One region of the Enterobacter mori genome, then DNA from elsewhere that is predicted to be linked to it. Evidence: predicted binding sites of a transcription regulator. Region 1 holds the regulator's gene; each other region holds the start of a gene.

Region 1 (3,279 bases):
ATCAACTTCCAGCGCGTGCCGACGGTGGATACCTCCAACCCGTTTGCGGCCAAAACAATCCCGTCGCTGGATGAGAGCTTCGTCGTCATCCATTTCCGCAATCTCGAAGGCATTGATTACCCCTGGCTGCTGGCGATGCTGCAGGGCTCGTTTATTTCGCACATGAATACGTTGGTGGTGCCGGGCGGAAAAATGGGGCTGGCGATGGAGTTAATTATGACGCCGCTGGTCCAGCGACTGATGGAAGGGAAGCAGATTGCGTGAGTTGTTTTGCCCGGTGGCGCTGCGCTTACCGGGCCTACGTTCGTGCTTTTGTAGGGCGGGTCAGCGAAGCGCCACCCGCCAAAAGATTATGCCTCGATCACTTCATACGAATGGGTGATTTTTACCGCTTTTTCCAGCATTAACGCCACTGAGCAGTACTTCTCCGCAGAAAGGTCTACGGCGCGTGATACTGCGGCATCTTTCAGTTCTTTCCCGGTCACGATAAAGTGCAGATTAATGTGGGTGAACAGGCGTGGCGCCTCTTCGCGACGTTCGGAAGTAAGCTTCACTTCGCAATCGGTCACATCATGACGACCTTTTTGCAGAATCGACACCACGTCAATTGCGCTGCATCCACCCGCTGCCATCAGCACCATTTCCATTGGGCTTGGGGCTTTATCGCCGGAGTTACCGTCCATCAAAATCTGGTGTCCTGACGCGGACTCGCCCAGGAACGTTAAACCTTCAACCCACTTCACGCGCGCTTGCATATTCTTAAACTCCAACGTTGCATTTTTGGTGACAGATTACGCGTGCGTTACATTTCTCGCAATGGAAGGCGACCTGCATCATGCTGAAGCGAGACACCAGGAGACACGCGGCGAAAGCTATGCTAAAACACTCTGGATGCTACAGTAATACATTGACGTTACACATGTATGCAGAGGACATCAAACTTTACTGGCTGCGAAACGTTACGGTAGCCGACTTCCCAGGGTATGGGTAAGAATTCGATTGCAACCCCAGAGTCCGGATGCATCTTATGACTCTGGTGACAGCTTATAACAGAGGATAACAGCGCATGGTGCTTGGCAAACCGCAAACAGACCCGACTCTCGAATGGTTCTTGTCTCATTGCCACATTCATAAGTACCCATCAAAGAGCACGCTGATTCACCAGGGTGAAAAAGCGGAAACGTTGTATTACATCGTTAAAGGCTCGGTGGCAGTGCTGATCAAAGATGAAGAAGGGAAAGAGATGATCCTTTCTTATCTGAACCAGGGCGATTTCATCGGTGAACTGGGCCTGTTTGAAGAGGGCCAGGAACGTAGCGCCTGGGTTCGTGCAAAGACAGCATGTGAAGTGGCTGAAATTTCTTACAAGAAATTCCGTCAGTTGATTCAGGTTAACCCTGACATCCTGATGCGTCTTTCTTCACAGATGGCGCGCCGTCTGCAGGTGACGTCTGAGAAAGTGGGTAACCTCGCCTTCCTGGACGTGACCGGTCGTATCGCGCAGACACTGCTGAACCTGGCGAAACAGCCAGACGCCATGACCCACCCTGACGGCATGCAAATTAAAATTACCCGCCAGGAAATTGGTCAAATCGTCGGTTGCTCCCGTGAAACAGTGGGCCGTATCCTGAAAATGCTGGAAGATCAAAACCTGATCTCCGCCCACGGTAAAACCATCGTGGTTTACGGAACGCGTTAATTCCGCTTAAACGGCGTGCCATCGCAAGGTGTCACGCCGTTTTTGTCTCTACTCCCCATGTGGCGCAGGCTGATCTATCACCCGGAAGTTAACTACGCACTGCGACAAACGCTGGTGTTGTGCCTTCCTGTGGCCATAGGGCTGATCCTCGGACACCTCCAGCAAGGTCTGCTGTTTTCCCTCGTTCCCGCCTGCTGCAACATTGCCGGTCTGGACACGCCGCATAAGCGCTTTTTCAAACGTTTGATCATCGGTGGCTGCCTGTTTGCTGGCTGTAGTCTCGCCGTACAGCTCCTGCTTGCCCGTGATATCCCGCTGCCGCTGATCCTGACCGTGCTGGCGATGACGCTTGGCGTGACGGCGGAAATCAGTTCGCTGCATGCGCGCCTGCTGCCCGCCTCGCTGATTGCGGCTATCTTCACCCTGAGCCTCGCCGGGAATATGCCGGTGTGGGAGCCGCTGCTGATCTACGCCCTTGGCACGCTCTGGTACGGGGTGTTTAACTGGTTCTGGTTTTGGCTGTGGCGGGAACAGCCGCTGCGTGAATCCCTGAGCCTGCTCTATGTGCAGCTTGCGGATTACTGCGAAGCCAAATACACCCTGCTCACCCAGCATACCGACCCGGAGAAATCTCTGCCGCCGCTGCTGACGCGCCAGCAAAAGGTTGTCGACCTGATAAGCCAGTGCTACCAGCAGCTGCACATGCTTGCCGCCAACAAGAACCACGAATACAAACGGCTGCTGCGCACCTTCCAGGTAGGGCTGGACCTGCAGGAGCATATCTCCGTCAGCCTTCACCACCCGCAGGAGGTGCAAAAGCTGGTGGAGCGTAGCCATGCCGAAGCGGTGATCCGCTGGAACGCCCAGACCGTCGCAGCGCGGCTGAGGGTACTGGCTGACGATATTCTCTATCACCGCTACCCCACGCGATTTAACATGGACAAACAACTCGGCGCGCTGGAGAAAATTGCCCGTCAGCACGCGGATAACCCGGTCGGCCAGTTTGCCGCCTGGCACTTCAGCCGCATCGCCCGCGTGTTGCGTACTCAGCGTCCGCTTTATCCGCGTGACCTTATGGCGGATAAGCAGAAACGTCTGCCGCTGCTGCCCGCGCTCAAAAGCTATCTGTCACTGAAATCCTCCGCCCTGCGCAACGCGGCGCGGATAAGCGTGATGCTGAGCATTGCCAGCCTGATGGGCATGGCGCTGCACCTGCCGAAACCCTACTGGATTTTAATGACCGTGCTGTTTGTCACACAGAACGGCTACGGGGCCACGCGAGTACGTATCTTCCACCGGGCTGGCGGAACGCTAGCCGGGCTGATTATTGCGGGCGTGACGCTTCACTTCCACGTGCCGGAAGGCTATACGCTGGTCGGGATGCTGGCGATCACCATGGTGAGCTATCTGATCATCCGTAAAAATTACGGCTGGGCGATGGTGGGCTTTACGGTCACGGCGGTGTACACACTGCAGCTGCTCACGCTCAACGGCGAACAATTTATCGTGGCTCGTCTGGTCGATACGCTGATTGGCTGCCTGATTGCCTTCGGCGGCATGGTCTGGCTGTGGCCGCAGTG
Region 2 (3,279 bases), 320 kb from region 1:
GTACGACTACATGAGCTGGATGCTGCACATGAGCTTCTACGTGCTGTGCGGCGGGCTGGTTGGGCTGGTGCTGAAGGAGTGGAACAACGCCGGGCGTCGTCCGGTGGGCGTCCTGAGCCTGGGCTGCGTGGTGATTATCATTGCCGCCAATATCGTTGGCCTCGGCATGGCGAACTGATTACGCCGCCTTTCGACTGCGATGACGCCATTGAACCGGCGTCATCCCCACCTCGCGGTTAAACACCACCGAAAAGTAGTTACTGTCCTCAAATCCGCAGCGCATCGCCACTTCACTCACCATCAACTCCGTATGCTGCAGCAGATACTGGGCGTGGCAGATGCGCAGCTGGCGCAGGTAGTGGTTCACCGTCATCCCCGTCTGGGTGCGGAACTGCTGGCGCAGCGCGCGCTCGCTGCACTGCTCCTGCTCGCAGAATTTTTCCAGCACGAAGCTTCTGTTCAGGCTGCCCGCAAGCGTGGTGATGAGCTTATCCAGCAGCGCTTCCTGCGTCGTGGCAGAGGGGTTATCGGTGGCGTAGCGGTGGCGCTTCAGCGTCATCACCAGCTGGGCGAAAAGCAGCTCCGCCATCTGGTTGGCGACCGGGTCGCTCTTCTGGCTCTCCTGCTCAAGCTGAGAAATGACCTGCCGAACCTGGGTCATGCCGCTGCTGCTTAACCGCCAGTGCGGGGAACCTTTATCATCAAGAAAACCCGGAATATTCGCGGCCCAGTCCACGTTAAGCCTGAGCCTGTCCGGGCAGTAAATAACGTTTTGCAGCACCAGGTCGTTAACCGAGGCGTAGGAGTGTTTATCTTCGGCGCGGATATAGAACAGATCCCCGCGGGTGATGCGGTAGGGCCGGTCGTTGAGAACATGAAGGCCGTTGCCGCGCCACACCAGCACCAGCTCGCAAAACTCGTGGGTATGCTCGGCAAAGACGTTTTGCGGGTAGCGGTCCGCCACCGCGACGGCCTGACTCGCGGAGGCAAAAAAATCATCTTTGCGAAGGATTAACTGAGCAGCCACACCACGACCTCTGTGCCGAAAAACCAGACATTATTAGCTTTATTGCGGCAATAAAACGGTGACTGCCCTCGCGTTACTGAAGCAACGCGTCTTTTCCCTGACGAATATCGCGCGGCGACCAGCTAAACTCCCGACGGAAAAGCGTCGAAAAGTGGTTACTGTCGCCGAAACCGCAGCGATAGGCGATATCCGTGACGCTTTCGTCCGTATGACGTAAAAGATGACGCGCTTTGATTAACCGCAGGCGATTAAGATAGCGCTGCGGCGTCAGCCCGGTGTGCTGCTTCAGCTGGCGATGCAGGGTGCGCAGCGACAGCGAAAAATCATCCGCCAGCGTTTCCCAGCAAACATCTTCGGCGAAATGGTCTTCCAGCCAGGCCATTAGATGGTTCAGCCGGGCGTCGTTGTTTTCCAGCCCCTCCACCAGGCTACTGCGGCGCAGTAGCACCAGCAGCTGCATGAACAGCAGCTCGCGCGTGGCAATGGCGTGCGTCTCCTGCCCATCCTCGCTCTGCTCCATCTGGCTCACCAGCTGCCGCACCTGCTGTAAGGTGGACTGGTTCACGCGCCAGTGCGACGGATAGTGCCCGTCCTTTTCCTGCGGCAGCAGCTGGTTTAAACCAGAAAGAAACTGGAACGCGTCCGGGGAACGATAGAGCACGTTGGTCAGACACAGGTTGTCGGTATGTTCATACAGGTGCCTGTCGTGGTCGCGCACAAAGCACACGGTGCCGCCGCTGATGGTGTACGGCTGGCCGTTAAACACGTGAATGCCCGTCCCGTGTTCAACAATCACAATCTCATGAAAATCATGATGATGTTCAGGGAACGCAGCCTGAGGGAGCCGCGGCTCAATCGCGACGGGCGACCCTCCCGAAGGAAAAAAATCCACGCTGTGTAGTACGGTCATAACGGCCCCCACCAATGAGAAATGTTCTCAAAATAGTAATTAAGGCCTTTCATGCTCACCTTAAATTTTCGGCAGCAAACGTCGCAAAAGCTGTCCGTTTTTCAAGAAACCGGCGGAAAGATCGGGAAATGCGGTAAGCGTCACACTGCCTGAAAACCCCGCCATTACTGGAAACTGTGAACTCCCTCACGTTCACCTTTGCTTTCTTGCCAGCGCCGGATTTGGCCTGTCAGTGGCGAGAAGGTGGCTTTTTCTTCCCTTTCTTACACTCACCGCTAATGACTTAAGAAAGGACCTGACCATGACTTTTCGCCATTGTGTGGCAGTCGATTTAGGCGCATCCAGCGGCCGCGTAATGCTCGCCACCTGGGACTGCGACCAGCGCACACTTTCGCTTCGCGAAATGCACCGCTTCGCCAACTGCCTGCAAAAGCAGGACGGTTTTGAGACCTGGGATATCGATGCCCTGGAAGCGGAGATCCGCATCGGGCTGAACAACGTCTGCAACGACGGCATTCGTATCGACAGCATCGGCATTGATACCTGGGGCGTGGATTATGTGCTGCTGGACGGTAACGGTGAGCGCGTCGGCCTGCCCGTCTCCTACCGCGACAGCCGCACCGACGGCCTGATGGCGCATGCCATCGCCCAGCTTGGTAAGGACAACATCTACGGGCGCAGCGGCATTCAGTTTCTGCCATTTAACACGCTGTACCAGCTGCGCGCCCTGGTTGAGCAGCAGCCGGAGCTGGTCGCGAACGTGGCCCACGCGCTGCTGATCCCGGACTACCTGAGCTACCGCCTGACCGGCAATATGAACTGGGAGTACACCAACGCCACCACCACCCAACTGGTGAACATCAACACCGATAACTGGGACGAAAACCTGCTGGCATGGACGGGCGCGTCGCCGTCCTGGTTCGGCACGCCAACGCATCCCGGCAATGTGATCGGTCAGTGGATTTGCCCGCAGGGGAACGAGATCCCTGTCGTCGCCGTCGCCAGCCACGATACCGCCAGCGCGGTCATCGCCTCACCGCTCGCCAGCGAAGACGCGGCGTATCTTTCTTCCGGCACCTGGTCGCTAATGGGCTTTGAGAGCAAAACGCCGTACACCAGCGATGCCGCGATGGCGGCAAACATCACTAACGAAGGTGGCGCGGAAGGGCGTTACCGCGTGCTGAAAAACATCATGGGCCTGTGGCTGCTCCAGCGGGTGCTGAAAGAGCAGAACATCACCGACCTGCCTGCGCTTATCGCGGAAACCGAAAAGCTGAAGGCCTGCACCTTCCTGATCAACCCGAACGATGACCGCTTTATCAACCCGGCGCACATGAGCGCC
Region 3 (3,279 bases), 1.2 Mb from region 1:
GAATAGACCGAGAGAGGAAAATAGCAGCCTTTCTCCAGACTCAGCATGCTGTCCGCGGAAAGTCGCTTACCGCGCGTAATGCCGTTGATGTCGTTGAGACAGACATCGATGTGTTTGGTTTGTGGGTAACGCTCGAGATAATCCGCCACTTCCACCGACAGGCTTTGCTTCAGAGTGGCAAGCTTCTCTTCAAGATAGAGGCCGGAATTTAGCGCGGTCGGCAGCGATAAGCCCGGGAAATTAAAGTACGGGCGGAGACTTTTCAGGAAAAACGCGTTCATTATCGAGTTCATAGTCAGTCTTCAATGAAGCCGTAGCGGCAATGAACTCAGGGTAAAAGGTCAGGTGTAAAGAGGTGATAAAAAGCGTGGCATCCGGCGTAAAGAAACGATAAACGGAGGCTATTTTTTCTCTTTTTTCTGCAGATCGAGCAGTTGTTCTGGCGTCACCGCCGGATAAGCCTGCGCATCTTCCGGCACCTCATGCATTGCCGGGATCGGCACCAGCGGGCCTAAAAAGCGCGGTTCACGTTTGAAGATGTAGAGATCGGCTAATGCGCCAAAGCGGGCACCGAACTCGCGCACGCGCACGCTCAGCATGTCTTTTGGCGACGGGACGGCGTAGCACTGAGCCTGGATACCCATATGCAGCGCAATAAACAGCGCGCGCTCGCAGTGGAAGCGCTGGGTAATGATGATGAAATCGTTAGTGTCGAACACCTTGCGGGTGCGCACGATGGAGTCCAGGGTGCGGAACCCGGCGTAGTCGAGCACGATATCGGCAGGATCGACGCCTGCGGCAATCAGGTCCTTACGCATCGTCACCGGTTCGTTGTAGCTCTGCAGGGCGTTATCGCCACTCAGCAGCAGATAATTCACCTTGCCGCTGTTGTAAGCGTTCAGCGCGCCCTGAATGCGGTAGCGGTAATACTGGTTGATCACGCCGGTGCGGTAATACTTGGCGGTGCCGAGCACCACGCCTACCTGACGATAGGGCAGGTCCTGCAGATCGTCAAAAATGTAGGGAGCGGTTTTCCAGCTCATCCAGCGGTCGAGACCGAGCACGATCAACAGCAGTATGCCGACCAGGACAGACAGGCTGTAAAAAACGCGCTTTAACATGGAGATGGCTCGTTCGTGGATGAAAGTTCACTCAGGCTACTTTACCCGCCTGTTTAGCGCAAGAAACGGTGAATCAACTGAGGGCTTTTTCAGCAAACGGGCGGGCATTTCTGCCCGCCGGAAGGTTCAGGCAAGCAGCACGCGGTCGATTGTGGTGCAGCCCAACGCTTTCAGCGTCGCGGCGGTGGCGTCCCACTGGATCAGCGGCGCATCGGCTTTTTCTGCGAGAATGGCGCGCTGAATGTCAGGATAGTCATAGCCGTTCAGGCTCAGCAGGTTAAGAGCGCCCTGCAGCGGAGGCAGCGTCGGGTTGAACGCGGCGTTTTCCGCATAGCTGCCGGTAAAGATACGCCCATCGCGGCACTGTAGCGCCACGCCGCTTGGCGATTGACTGTACGGCGTATGGCTCTTGTTCGCCGCACGAATGGCCGCTTCGCTCAGGTCATCGCCGGACAGGGCGAAACCGTGATCCTGCTCGTCCATCAGCAGCGTTTTAATTTCGAGATCTTTAGGACCGAAAGCGTCCGGGAGGTAATCCCCCAGCGTGTGCGGCGCGCGGCCTGGCAGGTTGATGCGCAGCTGCAGCCCGCTGTTCAGCTCGTTCATAAACTGACGGCAGTGACCGCAAGGGGTGTAGTTAACGGTGATGGCACTCAATGCTTTTTCACCGCGCAGCCAGGCGTGGCTGATGGCGCTTTGCTCGGCGTGAACGGTTTGCTGCATGGTCGCACCGAGGAACTCCATGTTTCCACCGAAGTACCAGGTTCCGCTTACGCCGCGTGCAATGGCACCGACGTTGAAGTGGGAAAGGTCGGCACGCGCGCAGGCGGCAGCCAGGGGCAGCAGTGCGAAAGCCAGCGCGTCTTCATCCAGTCCCGTTGCCTGTTTCAGCGTCGTGACCTGCTCCGCCGTCAGCAGGGCGGGGAAATGGGTATCCGCCAGAACCGGCGCCAGGGCAGATTGCAAATTCTCTGCAAGCTGGGCGAAAGCAGCTTGAAAACGTGGGTGCATGGCGTTTGCCTCATAAAGGTTAATGGATCGGTAGTGTACGGAGCCGTCGGGGCTTTATATGTGATCCACTTCTCATTATGTATGCAACTTATGAAAACAAAATGAAAATTGCGCGACGCATCGCAAATTTTAGCCCATCACCGCCAGAATAATCGGGAAGACAAAGGGGGCAATCAGGGAGGTGATAATCCCGCAGATGACCAGCGCCAGCGAGCTAAACGCGCCTTCCTGATAGTCCACTTCGGCGCAGCGCGCGGTGCCCAGCGCGTGTGACGCGGTCCCCATCGCCAGACCGCGTGCAGCTTTGGTGCGGATCTTCATCAGATTCAGCAGGGTATGGCCAAACACCGCGCCCAGGATCCCGACGAAAATCACGCACATGGCACTGATGGCCGGAATGCCACCGATGCTGCCGCCTACGGCCATCGCAATAGGTGTGGTGACGGATTTTGGCAGAATAGAGGCGGCAATCTGCGGCGAGGCTCCCATTAATAGGGCCACCGAGGTGCCGGTGATCATCGCCACCAGGCTACCGATAAAGCAGATGGTGATGATGGACTTCCAGCGGGCGCGGATCTGGTGCAGCTGTTCATATAAAGGAAACGCCAGCGCGACAACGGCGGGCTGCAGCAGATCGTTTAAAACTTTACTCCCTGCGAAGTAGCGTTCGTAGGGAATACCGGTAAGCAGCAGGAAGGGAATAATCACCACCATCGCCACCAGCAGCGGGTTGAGCAACGGCATTTTGAAGCGTACGGCAAGTTTACGTGCAGCGAAGAACACCGCCAGAGTTAACGGCAGCGACCACCAGATATTGGCCATCATTTTTTTGTTTTCTCCCCGACCACTTTACGTTCGCCATGCACGATGTGCGAACTCCAGCTTACCACCAGGAACACCACCAGCGTACTGACCGCACAGGAGACGACAATCGGGCCGAACTGCGCTTTGAGCACGTCGTAATATTGCATGACGCCTACGCCGATGGGCACGAAAAGCAGCGCCATGTAGCGGATAAGGACGAAGCAGCCTGGATTGACCCACTTCGCGGGCAGCACCTGTAAAGCCAGCAGCACAAACAGGATCAGCATGCCGATAATGCTGCCGGGAATGACGATCGGCAGCAGCGAGGCGATGAAAATCCCGG

Evidence for each region. The regulator CRP, encoded in region 1, controls carbon source genes, mostly activating them, when cyclic AMP is high. The targets are predictions, from matches to a motif close to ATGTGANNNNNNTCACAT.
Region 2: a site for CRP is predicted at 2,066-2,083, ahead of rhaS (HTH-type transcriptional activator RhaS). Genes of this name have one in related genera too.
Region 3: a site for CRP is predicted at 2,191-2,208, ahead of cdd (cytidine deaminase). Genes of this name have one in related genera too.

The regions. Positions count from the first base shown of each region.
Region 1 covers NZ_CP104285.1:4,345,445-4,348,723, forward strand. The annotation lists gene N2K86_RS20630 (phosphoribulokinase) at 1-264, shown strand, start outside; gene N2K86_RS20635 (OsmC family protein) at 351-755, opposite strand; gene crp (cAMP-activated global transcriptional regulator CRP) at 1,067-1,699, shown strand; gene N2K86_RS20645 (YccS/YhfK family putative transporter) at 1,757-3,279, shown strand, end outside.
Region 2 covers NZ_CP104285.1:4,661,118-4,664,396, forward strand. The annotation lists gene rhaT (L-rhamnose/proton symporter RhaT) at 1-178, shown strand, start outside; gene rhaR (HTH-type transcriptional activator RhaR) at 179-1,027, opposite strand; gene rhaS (HTH-type transcriptional activator RhaS) at 1,101-1,937, opposite strand; gene rhaB (rhamnulokinase) at 2,239-3,279, shown strand, end outside.
Region 3 covers NZ_CP104285.1:3,134,554-3,137,832, reverse strand. The annotation lists gene N2K86_RS14805 (glutamine synthetase family protein) at 1-281, opposite strand, end outside; gene sanA (outer membrane permeability protein SanA) at 402-1,121, opposite strand; gene cdd (cytidine deaminase) at 1,248-2,132, opposite strand; gene N2K86_RS14790 (CidB/LrgB family autolysis modulator) at 2,262-2,957, opposite strand; gene N2K86_RS14785 (CidA/LrgA family protein) at 2,954-3,279, opposite strand, start outside.